One region of the Cupriavidus alkaliphilus genome, then DNA from elsewhere that is predicted to be linked to it. Evidence: predicted binding sites of a transcription regulator. Region 1 holds the regulator's gene; the other holds the start of a gene.
What was found. Region 1 encodes HrcA, which represses chaperone genes, less so after heat shock. Its sites were predicted from a motif close to TTAGCACTCNNNNNNNNNGAGTGCTAA; they were not measured.
Positions count from the first base shown of each region.

Region 2: a site for HrcA is predicted at 6,016-6,042, ahead of groES (co-chaperone GroES). Genes of this name have one in related genera too.

Region 1 covers NZ_JACHWE010000003.1:143,109-150,671, reverse strand. The annotation lists gene FHX60_RS12125 (phospholipase A) at 1-1,089, shown strand, start outside; gene FHX60_RS12120 (thioredoxin family protein) at 1,108-1,539, opposite strand; gene grpE (nucleotide exchange factor GrpE) at 1,639-2,214, opposite strand; gene FHX60_RS27705 (hypothetical protein) at 2,540-2,662, shown strand; gene FHX60_RS12110 (Hsp15 family ribosome-associated heat shock protein) at 2,725-3,120, opposite strand; gene hemH (ferrochelatase) at 3,117-4,232, opposite strand; gene hrcA (heat-inducible transcriptional repressor HrcA) at 4,339-5,373, opposite strand; gene FHX60_RS12095 (NAD kinase) at 5,476-6,393, shown strand; gene recN (DNA repair protein RecN) at 6,460-7,563, shown strand, end outside.
Region 2 covers NZ_JACHWE010000004.1:382,761-390,323, reverse strand. The annotation lists gene FHX60_RS16645 (TadA family conjugal transfer-associated ATPase) at 1-768, shown strand, start outside; gene FHX60_RS16640 (type II secretion system F family protein) at 814-1,791, shown strand; gene FHX60_RS16635 (type II secretion system F family protein) at 1,867-2,841, shown strand; gene FHX60_RS16630 (metallophosphoesterase) at 3,052-3,825, shown strand; gene groL (chaperonin GroEL) at 3,941-5,584, opposite strand; gene groES (co-chaperone GroES) at 5,632-5,922, opposite strand; gene gcvA (transcriptional regulator GcvA) at 6,456-7,406, opposite strand; gene FHX60_RS16610 (hypothetical protein) at 7,562-7,563, opposite strand, start outside.

The DNA of each region.
Region 1 (7,563 bases):
ATTCCCGACACACTGGAAGTGACCGCCTCCGGCGACCTGCTGGCACCGGTGCGGCTGGTGCTGTGGCGCGAGGTCTCCGGCCCCGCCGTGGTCAACCTGCGCCGCGGCGAGCATCGCGCCATCCGCTACACGGTGGCGCTGCCGCCGGTGCTGCGCGGCCACGTGCGGCTGGATGCCACCGGCATCGACGCCGCGCCGGTGCTGGTCACGCTGAACCGGCTGCCCCAGCCGGGCGAGACGGCCACGTCGACGCCGCCGGTGGCCAGCCAGGCGCCGGCCACAGTGGACAGCCCTGAATCCGCCGACAGCGCGCCCGTCCCGGTGACGGGGATCACCACGGCCGAGGCCACGGCGCCCGCCCCGGCCGACCTGCGCGACAGCGCCCGGCTGTCGTTCCACGACCCGATGTACTTCCTGGCCGGCGCGCACGGTGGCGCCAACGCCAAGTTCCAGTTCAGCTTCAAGTACCGCATCTTCGAGGGCGAGGACCCTGCCTCGAAGCGCCTGTTCGACAACCTCTATTTCAGCTACACCCAGTTCTCGCTGTGGGACCTGAGCGAGGATTCGGCGCCGTTCCGCGACACCAACTACCGGCCCAGCCTGTTCTACTACCTGTCGGATACCGGGGTGCGCAACAGCGTGATCAGCCGGATGTCGCTGGCCACCGGCCTGGAGCACGAGTCCAACGGCCGCAACGGCGTGGAGTCGCGCAGCATCAACACGGTGTTCGTCAAGCCGACCTTTTATTTTGGCGACCAGAACGACTGGCACTGGCGCGTCGCGCCCAAGCTCTACGCCTATGTGGAAAAGGCCGACAACCCGGACATCGCCCACTACCGCGGCTTCATGGACCTGGGCATCGCCTATGGGCGGCCGGACTCATGGGAGCTTTCGGCAACGCTGCGCAAGGGCACGCGCAAGTGGTACGGCAGCGTCGACGCGCAGCTGACCTACCCGATGGCGCGGCTGATCCCCGGCACGGCCGGGTACCTGATGGCGGGATATTTCGTCGGCTATGGCGAGAGCCTGCTCGACTACAACCACAAGCTGCCCTGGCAGTTCCGCATCGGCTACGCGCTGACGCGCTGATGCGCTGAAGCCGGGCGGCTAGCCCGCCAGCGGCTTGCCGCTGGCCTTCAGGCGCGCATTGGCCACGGCCGCGGCGAACTGCCCGTGTCCGTGCCAGCCGGTGGCCCGGCCCAGCTTCTTGCCGTTCTGGAAGAACATGAACACCGGGATGCCGTGCAGGCCGAAGCGCCGCCCCAGTTCCGGGTGCGCATAGACGTTGGCGTGCAGCCAGTGCAGATCCAGCGCGCGCACCGGCCCGGGATTGGCCAGCATCGCCTTCTTCGCCATTTCGCAATTGAAGCAGTCGACGCCCCAGAAGAACACGCACACCAGCGCGTCGCCGGCCGCGGCGATGGCGCCGTCGATGGTGGCCTCGTCGACCTCGCGCATGGCAAAGGCGTCAAAGGCGCGGTGGTCCAGATGCGGGGCCGCGGACGGATCCGGCGCGCCGGCTTGCGGTTCGGTGCTCATGATTCGCTCCTGATGCGGTTCGCCCCGGCTGAGGCTCGCTGCCAATGACGAACGCCCGGGCCGGCAGGCACCGGGCGTCTGGCCGGCACGGCCGGCGGCTTACTTCGGCGCCGCCACCGTGACCAGCGCCGGGCGCAGCACGCGGTCGGCAATGGTGTAGCCGCGCTGGAGCACGGTCACCACGGTGTTGGGCTCCTGCTCCGCCGGCACCATCGAGATGGCCTGGTGGCGGTGCGGGTCGAACTTCTCGCCTACCGGGTTGAGTTCGACGATCTTGCCGCGCTCGAAGGCGGCGGCCAGCTGGCGCGCGGTCAGTTCCACGCCTTCGCGCAGCTTGGCGATATCGCCGGAGCCGTCGGCCAGCGCGGCCTGCAGGCTGTCCATGACCGGCAGCAGGTTGTCGGCAAAGTTCTCGATGGCGAACTTGTGCGCCTTGGCGACATCTTCCTGCGCCCGGCGGCGGATATTCTCGCCTTCGGCCACGGCGCGCATGTACAGGTCGTAATGCTCGCTGGCCTTGGCTTCCAGGGCGGCCAGCTGGGCCGCCACGTCGTCCACGGCGGTAGCCGCGGTGTCGGGCGCGCCGGTCTCCGGGCTGGCGGTGGCGGTGCTGGCCACCTCATCGCCCGCAGGCGTCGCAGTCTGGTTGGATGGCGTCTGCTTCTGGTCTTCCATGTCGATCCGTATCAATGCAGTGTCGCGGCCCGCCGTCAGCTGGCCGCGGGTGGTAAATCGGCGTGTGCCCGATGCAGGTGGTGGCAGCTCGCCGCATTTCAAGAGTGGCGCCGGCGCGACGCCGAAACACACGGTTACAAAGCCCGGCCCGATGCAATCGACGCCTTATTGCTTTGCGCCAGCGCCCTCACTAAGATTCCTAGTAAGAAAAATGACAAAAATGTCGAGGGCCTTGGAGATGGTTCATTTTTGTGCCGCTTCCGAAAGGTTGGCCATGCATAAGCTCCCAGTCGTGACTTTGTGCCTCGTGGCCGCATTGGCGGTCATGACCGTCTTTATCTGCGTGTCCGGCGCCTTCACCCCGCGCGATACGGAGTATGGCAGTGGCAAGGCGGTGTTCAAGCACTACATCGTTCCCTTCGTCAGCCAGGACGTCGCGCAGGAATAAGCTGCCCCACCTGGCGATCCATCGCGCGGCGGCACCGGCAACGGTGCCGCCGCGCTGCCATCTCAGCTGTTGAAATCGTCGATGCGGCGGCGGTCACGCTTGGTCGGGCGCCCCTGAAGCTGCGCGGAGGGCTCGGGCTGCAGGCGCCGGCGCTCGGCGTCGGCGGCCCGGCGCGACTGGCTCTCGGCACTTTCCTGATACAGGGTCTGCGCCACCGGCGCCGGCCCGCGCGCCGCGGCGATGCCCTTCACTTCCAGCTCCCAGCGCTGCTGGTGTGCTTCCAGCGCAACCTTGTCGCCGGGCTTGACCTCGCGCGAGTTCTTGCACAGCTGGCCGTTCACCGTCACCTTGCCGCGCTCCACCGCTTCGGCCGCGAGCGAGCGCGTCTTGAAGAAACGCGCGCACCACAGCCATTTGTCGATGCGCTGGCGCGCATCCGCGTCGAAATCCACGTTCATGCCGCCGCTCCCCGCGCCTGCGCACGCGTGCGCCGCGCCTCCAGATCATGCGCATGCGGCGTGGCAAGCGGCCAGCCCTGCAGGTGCTGCAGCGCGATCTCCGCCATCGCCGCCACCCACGGCGCGGCATCGTTCATGCATGGAATGAAATGGAAGTCCTTGCCGCCCGCGACCTTGAACTCAGTCTGGCCTTCCATGGCGATTTCTTCCAGCGTTTCGATGCAGTCCGCCGGAAAGCCCGGACAGAACACGTCCACGCGCCCGGCACCGACCTTGCCCAGTTCCGCCAGCGTCGGCGCGGTATAGGGCTGCAGCCACTCGGCCTTGCCGAAGCGCGACTGGAACGTCACCTGGTACTGCCCCGGCTGCAGGCCCAGCGCCTCGCCCAGCAGGCGGCCGGTCTTCAGGCATTCGCAGTGATAGGGATCGCCCAGCTCGAGCGTGCGCCGCGGCACGCCGTGGAACGACAGGATCAGCTTGTCGCCCTGGCCGAAATCCGGCATGCCGTGCCGGCTCCAGTAGGCGCCGACCTGCTGCTGCAGCGCCGAGATATACGCGGGATGGTCATGGAAATGCTTGACCAGCCGCAGTTCCGGCTGGTTGCGCCACTGGCCCAGCACGCGGAACACCTCGTCGAAGGCCGTGGCCGTGGTGGTGCCCGAGTATTGCGGATACATCGGCAGCACCAGCACCTGCTCGCAGCCCTGGCGGCGCAGCGCTTCCATCACCGAGGCGATCGACGGGTTGCCGTAGCGCATCGCGCACGCCACCGTCACGTCGTGGCCGTTCTGGTGCAGCAGCCGCTGCAGCGCGTGCGCCTGGCGCTCGCTGTAGACCAGCAGCGGCGAGCCCGTCATATGGGCCTCGCGCAGCCAGATCGATTCGTACTTGAGAGCCGACGCGCGCGAGCGCAGCGGCAGGATCACGCCGTACAGCAGCGGCAGCCACGCCGCGCGCGGAATCTCCACCACGCGCGGGTCGGACAGGAACTGCTTCAGGTAGCGCCCCACCGCCTTGGGCGTGGGGGCATCGGGGGTGCCCAGGTTGACCAGCAGGATCGCCGTGCGCGGCGCCTGGCCGTGCTGGTAGGCCGGTTCGGGAGAAAACGTCATGTCGCTTCCGGGTTGGCGCGATGCCGGGATGGGACGGGCGCGGCGCACTGGCGCCGGGCCCGTGCGGCGGGAATGGAGCCGCCGGTCAGACCGGAACGCCGGACCACTAGTTCTGGCTCAGCGCGCTGGACAGCAACCGCGCGGTAATGTCGACGATCGGGATCACGCGCTCGTAGGCCATGCGCGTGGGGCCGATCACCCCCAGCGTGCCGACGATCTGCCCGTCGACCTCGTACGGCGCGGTGATGACCGCCATGTCTTCGATCGGCACCAGCTGGCTTTCGCCGCCGATGAAGATCTGCACGCCCTGCGCATGGCTGGACACGTCCAGCAGCTGCAGCAGGCTGGTCTTGTGCTCGAACACGTCGAACAGGCGCCGCAGCTTGTCCATGCTCGAGGCGAGGTCGTCGACTTCGAGCAGCTTGCGTTCGCCGCTGATGTAGACGTGGTCGTCGTCCTCGTCCTCGGCGGCGCTGCCGGCCTCGACCGCGGCCTGCATCAGCTGCGACATGTCGCGGCGCAGGTCCTGCAGCTCCAGCCGCAGGTGGCTGCGCACGGTGTCGAAGCTCATGCCGGCATAGTGCGAGTTGAAGAAATTGGCGGCCTCGATCAGCTGCGCCGGCGTGTAGGGGAGCTCGGTCTGGATGATGCGGTTCTGCACGTCGCCCTCGGGGCTGACGATGATCAGCAGGATGCGCTTGTCCGACAGCCGCATGAACTCGATCTGCCGGAACGCCTGCGCGCGGCGCGGCGTCATCACCACGCCGGCAAAATGCGACAGGTTCGACAGCGTGCGCGCGGCCGCGGTGATCATGCGCTGCGGGGCCAGCTGCTGGCCGCCGAGCTGGTCCTGGATCTGCCCGGTCAGCTCGGCCAGGTCGGCGTTGCGCTCGAGCGGCTTGGCGGTCAGCATCGAGTCGACGAACAGCCGGTAGCCGCGCGGCGTCGGGATCCGGCCGGCCGACGTGTGCGGGCTGGCGATAAAGCCCATTTCCTCGAGATCGGACATCACATTGCGTATCGTCGCCGGCGACAGGTCCAGCCCCGAATACTTGGACAGGGTGCGGGAACCGACCGGCTGGCCTTCGGCAATGTAGCGCTCGATCAGGGTCTTGAGCAGCGTTTTGGAACGTTCATCCATGATGCCCCGATTTTACGCAAGTTTTGGACCTTCTGGCGGACCGGCCGGATGGGCCGCCGGCGCCTGCTGACAACCGTCACGGCGGTATGGTCTAATCCCGGCATGTCCGCCCCAGCCAAAGCCAGCGCCGTGCGCACTCCATTCAAGACCGTCGCCCTGGTGGGCAGGTACTCCACCGCCGGCATCGACGGGCCGCTGGAAGAAATCGCCTCCTATATCCTGCGCAACGGCCAGGATGTGGTGTTCGAGCGCGAGACCGCGCTGGCCACCGGGCTGACCGCCTACCCCGCCCTGTCCGCCGAAGAGATCGGCACGCAGGCCGACGTGGCCGTGGTGCTGGGCGGCGACGGCACGCTGCTGGGCATCGCCCGCCAGCTTGCCGGCTATGACGTGCCCCTGATCGGCGTGAACCACGGGCGTCTCGGCTTCATGACCGATATTGCGCTGGAAGACGCGCACACCGTGCTGCCCGACATGCTCGACGGCCGCTACGAGTCCGAGACCCGCCTGCTGCTGGCCTCGCGCGTGGTGCGCGACGACATGGACATCTTCTCCGCGCTGGCGCTGAACGATGTGGTGGTGAACCGCTCCGGCATCTCCGGCATGGTCGAGCTGGCGGTTTCGGTCGACGGCCACTTCATGTACAACCAGCGTTCCGACGGCCTGATCGTGTCGACCGCGACCGGCTCGACTGCCTACGCGCTGTCGGCCGGCGGCCCGATCCTGCATCCCACGCTGTCGGGCGTGGTGCTGGTGCCGATCGCTCCGCACGCGCTGTCGAACCGGCCGATCGTGCTGCCGCACGACGCCGAGGTCACCATCGAGGTGGCCAGCGCGCGCGACGCCAGCGTCAACTTCGACATGCAGTCGCTGACCTCGCTGCTGCCGGGCGACCGCATCGTGGTGCGGCGCTCGCAGAAGACCATCAACCTGCTGCACCCGGTGGGCTACAACTATTACGCCACGCTGCGCAAGAAGCTGCACTGGCACGAATACCCGTCCGAAGACAACCGCCTCTGAGCGCTTTCCAGTCGCCCCTCAGCCCGAGCCCGACCCTTCATCGGACCGACCACCTTTCCCGCCACGATGCTGCGCAGCCTGTCCATCCGTGATTTCGTCATCGTCGACACCCTCGACCTGGACTTCGCCTCCGGCTTTACCGTGTTCACCGGCGAGACCGGGGCCGGCAAGTCGATCCTGATCGACGCCCTGGCGCTGGTGCTGGGCGAGCGCGCCGATGCCGGCGTGGTGCGCGAAGGCGCGCCGCGCGCCAGCGTCAGCGCCATCTTCTCGACCCATGCCGCGCTCGATGCGTGGCTGGCCGAGCGCGAGCTCAACAGCGAAGAAGACGGCGGCGTGCCGACCGTGCTGCTGCGTCGCACGGTCGATGCCGGCGGCCGCAGCAAGGCCTTTATCAACGGCGCCGCCGCCACCCTGGCGCAGTTGCGCGAAGTCGGCGACCAGCTGGTCGACATCCATGGCCAGCATGCGCACCAGCAACTGCTGCGCCCGGATGCGCAGCGGCTGCTGTTCGACGCCCACGCCGGCCTGACCCAGCAGGCCGCCGCGGTGGCCGAGGCCTGGCGTGCCTGGCGTGCCTGCGTGCGCCAGCGCGAAGCGGTCGAGCACCAGTCGCGCGAGATGCAGCTCGAGCGCGAGCGGCTCGAATGGCAGGTGGGGGAACTGGACAAGCTCAACCCGCAGCCGGGCGAATGGGACGAGATCCAGTCGGAGTACAACCGGCTCTCGCACGCCGCCGGCCTGATCGACGGCAGCCGCGCCGCGCTCGACGCGCTGTCCGAGGCCGACGGCTCGGTGCTGTCGGCGCTCAACGGCATCGTGCACCGGCTGCAGCAGCTGGCCGACGTCGATCCCGCGCTGCGCGACGTGCTGGCCGCGCTCGAGCCGGCGCAGGTGCAGGCCGAGGAAGCCGCGCATTCGCTGACGCGCTATGTCGACCGGCTCGAGCTCGATCCCGAGCGGCTGCAGGTGGTGGAAGAGCGCATGCAGGCGCTGCACGCCACCGCGCGCAAGTACCGCCTGCCGCCCGAGCAGCTCGCCGATGAGCTGGTCGCGCGCCGCCAGCAGCTCGACGACCTGCAGGCCGCGCAGGACCTGAACAAGGTGATGGCGCGCGAGGCCGCCGCCAAGGCCGCCTACCTGACGCTGGCGCAGCATCTCAGCCATGCC
Region 2 (7,563 bases), on a different contig from region 1:
CAGGTGGCCGATCTGGTCAACCTGCGCAGCCTGACGCCGCCGATGGCGCAGCTGCTGCAGGCGCTGTCGCAGGCCAAGGTCAACGTGCTGGTGTCCGGCGGCACCGGCAGCGGCAAGACCACGCTGCTGAACATCCTGTCCGGCTTTATCCCGGAAGACGAGCGCGTGGTCACGATCGAAGACGCCGCGGAACTGCAGCTGCGCCAGCCGCACGTGCTGCGGCTGGAAACGCGCCCGCCCAACATCGAAGGCAAGGGCGAGATCACCCAGCGTGCACTGGTGCGCAATGCACTGCGCATGCGCCCGGACCGCATCATCCTGGGCGAAGTGCGCGGCGGCGAGGCACTGGACATGCTCAACGCGATGAACACCGGCCATGAAGGCTCGCTGACCACCATCCACGCCAACACGCCGCGCGACGCGCTGACGCGGCTGGAGAATATGGTCAGCATGGCGGGCTTGACCATGCCGGCCAAGGCCATGCGGCAGCAGATCGCGTCGGCCATCACGGTGATCGTGCAGGCCGCGCGTATGACCGATGGCCGCCGCAAGATCATCAGCATCCAGGAGATCACCGGCATGGAGGGGGACATCATCAACATGCAGGAGATCTTTACCTTCCAGCGCACCGGGGTCGACAAGGACGGCACCGTACGCGGCAACTTCCGCGCCACCGGGGTATATCCCAAGTTTGCCGAACGGCTGCGCGTGTTCGGGGTGGGGCTGCCGGACGAGACCTACGACCCGGCCAAGCGCTTCGAAGTCTGACCTGCCAGGGCCCATACCAATACGATCCATCCGGGGGAGAAACACATGAGCACGATCTTCTACGCCTTCGGCATCCTGCTGTTCGTCGCCGTGGTGCTCTGCGTCGAGGGCATCTACCTGTGGTGGAACAATGCCCACGGTCCCGCCGCCAAGCGTATCGAAGCGCGGCTGCGGGCGCTGTCGGCCGGCGGGCACGTCGGCGCCGAGCAGCTCTCGATCCTGAAGAAGCGCATGCTGGCCGACTCGCCGCGCCTGCAGCAGTGGCTGATGCGCATGCCGCGCATCGGCGCGCTCGACCGCTGGCTCGAGCAGTCCGGCAGCACCTGGTCCGTGGCGCAGTTGCTGGGCTACTGCGCGATGGTGGTGTTGTGCACGGTCGCGCTGATTCCGCTGTTGCCGGTACCGGCTTCCCTGGTGATGCTCGGCGCGCTGCTGACCGCCATGCTGCCGGTGCTGCATGTGGTGCGCCTGCGCAGCAAACGGCTCAAGCAGCTTGAGGCACAACTGCCGGATGCGGTCGACATGATCAGCCGCGCCCTGCGCGCCGGGCACTCGTTCAGCGGCGCGCTCAGCATGGTCGGGCAGGAAATGAAGGCGCCGATCGGGCCCGAGTTCCGCACCACCTTCGAAGAGATCAACTACGGCGTGGCGCTGGATGAAGCCATGACCAACCTGGCCATGCGCGTGCCGGTGGCCGACCTGCGCTACTTTGTCATCGCGGTACTGATCCAGCGCGAAAGCGGCGGCAACCTCGCCGAGATCCTCGACACGATCGGCACCATGGTGCGCGAGCGCCTGAAGCTGTTCGACAAGATCCGCGTGCTGTCGGCCGAAGGCAAGATGTCTGCCTGGGTGCTGGGACTACTGCCCTTCTGCACCGCGGGCCTGATCCTGGTGGTCAATCCGGGCTTTATGAATGTGCTGTGGGAAGACCCGCTGGGCTTGCGCATGATCGGCGGAGCGCTGGTGTCGATGAGCTTCGGCGTGCTGTGGATGCGCAAGATCATCCGGATCCGGGTCTGACGCGCCGGCCGCGGCCAGCTCAGTGCAGTGCCAGAAGAAGCAGGGCTTGGACAGCCATACTGACGGGAGTCCATCATGCAAGAAATTATCCAGGGGTTCCAGGGCGACCAGATGATCGTGCTCGCGCTGATCTTCGTGGCGGCGTTCGGCACGGTGCTGGGCGTGCTCCATGTGTTCTCGCCCCACCGGCTGCGCGGGCGGGCCGAACAGATCGCCGGCCAGGCGGGCTCGTTCCAGCCTGAGCAGGGCCGGCAGCAGGCGCTGATCGAAAAGCTGGTGAAGTGGGCGCAGCCGGTGTCGCGGCTGTCGCTGCCCAAGGAAGGCTGGGAGAACTCGCAGCTGCGCGTGCGCTTCATGAATGCCGGCTGGCGCAGTGCCAGCGCCGCGCCGCTGTACTTCGGCGCCAAGACCATACTGGCCGTCGGCCTGCCCATGCTTGGACTGCTGGCGGTCAGCAGCCAGCCCGGGCAGCAGAGCCAGCAGCTGATGTTCGTGCTGCTGGCGGTGCTGGGCGCCATCGGCTATTACCTGCCGAATCTGGTACTGGCGCGCAAGGTTTCCCAACGCCAGCGCACGGTGTTCGAAGAATTCCCCGACGTGATCGACCTGCTGACCGTTTGCGTCGAAGCCGGCCTCGGCCTGGACGCGGCGCTGATGCGCGTGGCCGACGAACTGGCGCTGCGCTGCCCGGTGCTGGCCGATGAACTGCAACTGATGCTGCTGGAACTGCGCTCCGGCTTCTCGAAGGAAAAGGCCCTGACCAACCTGTCGCTGCGCACCGGCGTGGAGGACGTCGACAAGTTCGCGTCGATGCTGGTCCAGGCCGACCGCTTCGGCACCAGCCTGGGCGAGTCGCTGCGCGTGCTGTCCGACATGCTGCGCACCAAGCGGCGCATGCGTGCCGAGGAGAAGGCCGCCAAGATTGCGCTGAAGCTGCTGTTCCCGCTGATCTTCACCATCTTCCCGTCATTGCTGCTGGTGTTGCTCGGGCCGGCCTTCATCCAGATCTATCGCGTGCTGCTGCCAACCATGGCAGGACAAGGAGGATAAATCCCCCGGGAAACCGCGACAGTTTCCCCCGGCTGTCTCCCGGTGCAATGCCGGCAAGACAGTCACTTGCCCGGAACCCAGGTTCCGGGCTTTTTTGCTTTGCCGGGCAGGTCTCGGGGCTTGACCGGACGGTCTTGCTTCTGAAGAATGCAGGCAATCCCCCTGCCGGCGCCGAGTCCTTGCAGTGCGCCCTACCCGCCTGGAGTTCCGATGAAGCTACGCATCCTGAGCGACCTCCACATCGAACACAACCTGCCGCAGTCCGTACCCGCTTGCGACGCCGACCTCGTAATACTGGCCGGCGACATCGCCAACGGCCGCGACGGCATCGACTGGGCCATCGGCACGTTCAGCCAGCCGGTGGTCTACGTGCCGGGCAACCACGAGTACTACGAGAGCAATTTCGACACCGTGGACCAGCAGATGGCCGAGGCCGCCGCAGCGCATCCCCGGGTGCACCTGCTCAATGGCGAGGTGGCGGAATTCGACGGCGTGCGCGTCATCGGCACGACGTGGTGGACCGACTACACGCTGTTCGGCACCGACCGGCGCGACGAGGCGATGCAGGCGTGCGCGAAAGCAATGTACGACCACCGGCTGATCGAGATCCGCGGCGATGACGGCCACATGCGCCAGTTCACGCCGCAGGATGCACTGGCACGCCACCTGGCCGCCTCTGACTGGCTGCAGGCGCAGCTGGCGCTGCCCTACGCCGGCAAGACGGTCGTGGTCACGCACCACGGCCCGGACCTCGGCAGCCTGGATCCGCGCTTCTCGCACGACCTGGTCTCCGGCGGTTTCCTGTCGCGCCGCCCCGACCTGGTGGCGCAGGCAGACCTGTGGATCCACGGCCATACCCATACCAGCTTCGACTACTGTGTCGACAACTCACGCGTGGTGTGCAACCCGCGCGGCTATGTCAGCCGCCGTACCGGCGAGCTGGAGAACAAGTCCTTCGACTGGTGCTGCGTGGTCGAAGTCTGACGCAACCCGGCCCGCGCACGACCGCGCCGGCCATCCAAAGAAAAACCCCCGCGGACTCGCGTCCGCGGGGGTTTTTTATCGCAGCCTGCCCTTGCGGGCAGTGGGCCGGGATGGATTACATCATGCCTTCCATGCCGCCCATGCCGCCCATGCCGCCCGGCATTGCCGGAGCCGACTCTTCCTTCGGCGTTTCGGCCACGGCGCAGTCGGTGGTCAGCATCAGCGAAGCCACCGAAGCGGCGTTCTGCAGTGCGGTGCGGGTGACCTTGGTCGGGTCCAGCACGCCCATTTCGACCAGGTCGCCGTACTCGCCCGAAGCGGCGTTGTAGCCGTAGTTGCCCTTGCCTTCGATCACCTTGGCAACGACCACCGAAGCTTCTTCACCGGCGTTCAGCACGATCTGGCGCAGCGGCTCTTCCATGGCGCGCAGCACGATCTTGATACCGGCGTTCTGGTCCGGGTTTTCACCGGTCAGTGCCGAGATCGCAGCGCGAGCACGCAGCAGGGCCACACCGCCGCCGGGGACGATGCCTTCTTCCACCGCAGCGCGGGTGGCGTGCAGGGCGTCTTCCACGCGGGCCTTCTTTTCCTTCATTTCGACTTCGGTGGCAGCGCCAACCTTGATCACGGCAACACCGCCGGCCAGCTTGGCCACGCGCTCTTGCAGCTTTTCACGGTCGTAGTCCGAGGTCGCTTCTTCGATCTGGGCGCGGATCTGCTTGACGCGGCCTTCGATCGCAGCTGCGTCGCCGGCGCCATCGATGATGATGGTGTTTTCCTTGCCGATCTCGATGCGCTTGGCCTGGCCCAGGTCGTTCAGGGTGGCCTTTTCCAGCGTCAGGCCGATTTCTTCAGCGATGACGGTGCCGCCGGTCAGGATGGCGATGTCTTCCAGCATGGCCTTGCGGCGGTCGCCGAAGCCCGGAGCCTTGACGGCGGCGGTCTTCAGGATGCCACGGATGTTGTTGACCACCAGGGTCGCCAGGGCTTCGCCCTCGACGTCTTCAGCGATGATCAGCAGCGGGCGGCCGGCCTTGGCCACTTGCTCCAGCACCGGCAGCAGGTCGCGGATGTTCGAAACCTTCTTGTCGAACAGCAGCACGAACGGGCTGTCCAGCTGGACAACCTGCTTTTCCGGGTTGTTGATGAAGTACGGCGACAGGTAGCCGCGGTCGAACTGCATGCCTTCCACGACTTCCAGCTCGTCGGCCAGCGACTTGCCGTCTTCGACGGTGATCACGCCTTCCTTGCCGACCTTGTCCATGGCTTCGGCGATGCGCTCGCCGATCGAGGTGTCGCTGTTGGCCGAGATCGCGCCAACCTGGGCGATTTCCTTGCTGGTGGTGGTGGGCTTGCTGACCTTCTTCAGCTCTTCCACGGCGGCGGCGACAGCCTTGTCGATGCCGCGCTTCAGGTCCATCGGGTTCATGCCGGCGGCAACGAACTTCATGCCTTCGCGCACGATCGACTGGGCCAGCACGGTTGCGGTGGTGGTACCGTCACCGGCGTTGTCGCTGGTCTTGGAAGCCACTTCCTTGACCATCTGGGCGCCCATGTTCTGCAGCTTGTCCTTCAGCTCGATTTCCTTGGCCACGGACACGCCGTCCTTGGTCACGGTCGGGCCGCCGAAGCTGCGCTCCAGCACCACGTTGCGGCCCTTCGGGCCCAGGGTCACCTTGACTGCGTTGGCGAGGATGTTCACGCCTTCGACCATCTTGGCACGTGCGGCGTCGCCGAACACTACGTCTTTTGCTGCCATGTTCTGAATCTCCTGAAATCTGTACGGGTGGGGCTACAAGTAACGGATTACTTGTTGACCACGGCCATGATGTCTTCTTCGCGCATGACCAGCAGTTCCTGGCCATCCACCTTCACGCCCTGGCCGGCATACTTGCCGAACAGCACGCGATCGCCGACCTTGACGTCCAGGGCAATGTTGTTGCCCTTGTCATCCTTCTTGCCGGGACCGATTGCCAGCACTTCGCCTTGATCGGGCTTCTCGGCAGCGTTGTCGGGAATCACGATACCGGACGCGGTCTTGGTTTCGTTGTCCAGACGCTTCACGATCACGCGGTCGTGCAGAGGACGCAGATTCATACGGACTCCTAGATACAAAGTGAGTTTTTGATCACAAATCGGCCGGCTACCGAGGCGACGGCCGTCAGAAATGTTCAGGTGTCGCAGGGGTTGTTAGCACTCCCCCCTGACGAGTGCTAATTATAGGGACGGGGTGGGGGCATTTCAAGACAGGCTCCGGATGCGGGTTTTCCCGGGGCCGGGGGAACGCTGCGTCATGCCTTGGGATTCCACCGACGAACGCAGCGGCACTGCGTTATCGAGCCGGTGGTGTTCGCAGCACTTCCCGGCAGGCACATCCGCCGCGGAAGACCCCAAAGGTCGACAGAACAGAGCCCGTCACCGTTCCTGCATCGGCTTCATGCTGTATGTGGTCGCGACACCTGTTCTGTTGCAGAAGGAATGGTCGACGAGGGATCGGGGTTGGCGAAGTGGGTGCTGGAGGGGACGAGCTTAAGAACCTGCTCGGGCTGCTACCGCGTGTCCGCTCCGTGGTCCACCTCCTTGCGTTCGACTGTCATGTCCACCAGCCCGAACAACTAAGCCCTGCACGGCTACGCCATTGGCCTCGCGGACTGCGAAGCGTGTGCGGAATTTGCATGCGCCACTTCCTCGAACAGCCAGTCGCGAAACGCCACCAGTCTCGGCAGGCCTGCACACTCCGGGCGATAGACGACGTAATAGGCCAGCGCGGACAGGCATTCGATATCCGGAAAAAGCCGCACCAGCCGGCCAGACACCAGATCGTCCCGCGCCATCACGCTGCGGCCCAGTGCGACGCCATGGCCATCGATCGCCGCCTGCAAGACCGCCGCCGAGTTATTGATCCGCATGCCGCGTTTGACTTCGACGCCCTCGACGCCGGCCGCACCGAGCCAAGCACTCCAGGAGGCAAAGCCGGCGTGACTCGGGACCGAGAGGTCATGGATCAGCGTGACGCCGGCGAGATCGGCAGGCTTGCGAACCCGTTTGCCGCGGGCATATTCCGGCGAGCAGACCGGATAGATCTGCTCATCCATCAGCTTCTGCGCCGCAACGTCAGGCCATTGCCCTGCGCCATAACGCACGCCGATATCAATGCCATGCGTGGCGAAATCCAGGGGCTTGAGGTTGGTGTCCAGGCGCACGTCGGTATCCGGCCACCGCGCCTGGAAGCGTTCGATGCGCGGCAGCAGCCATTTGGCGGCGAAGGCAGGGCTGGTGGTCACTGTCAGGATGCCGTTGGCCGAGCCTTCCTTCAACCGGTCCAGGCCGACGGCAAGCCGGTCCAGGCCCGCGCGGATGTCGGGCAGCGCCCGCTCCGCGACTTCGGTGAGAAGCAGGCGCGCGCGGCCCTTGGCCTGGCGATGGAACAGCGGCGTGCCGAGCCAGTCTTCCAGGCTGCGCACAAGCTGGCCGATCGCGGCGGGCGTCACGTTCAGTTCGGCGGCGGCGGCCGAAAAGCTCTGATGCCGGGCGCTGGCTTCAAAGGCGCGAAGGGCATTCAGATAGACGGGCGACTTCATGGCGGGAAAGTTTTGCTTGATCTCGCCGGAAGCGTAGCACGGGCCTGGCCGCGCTGCTTCGGGCGAATTTCCCGCCTTCTTATCGCTGCATTTCGCGCATCGTTGCCGCTTGCGGCGCGGCCCGGACAGACAGATTTTCTTTCAGACCGGGTACGCT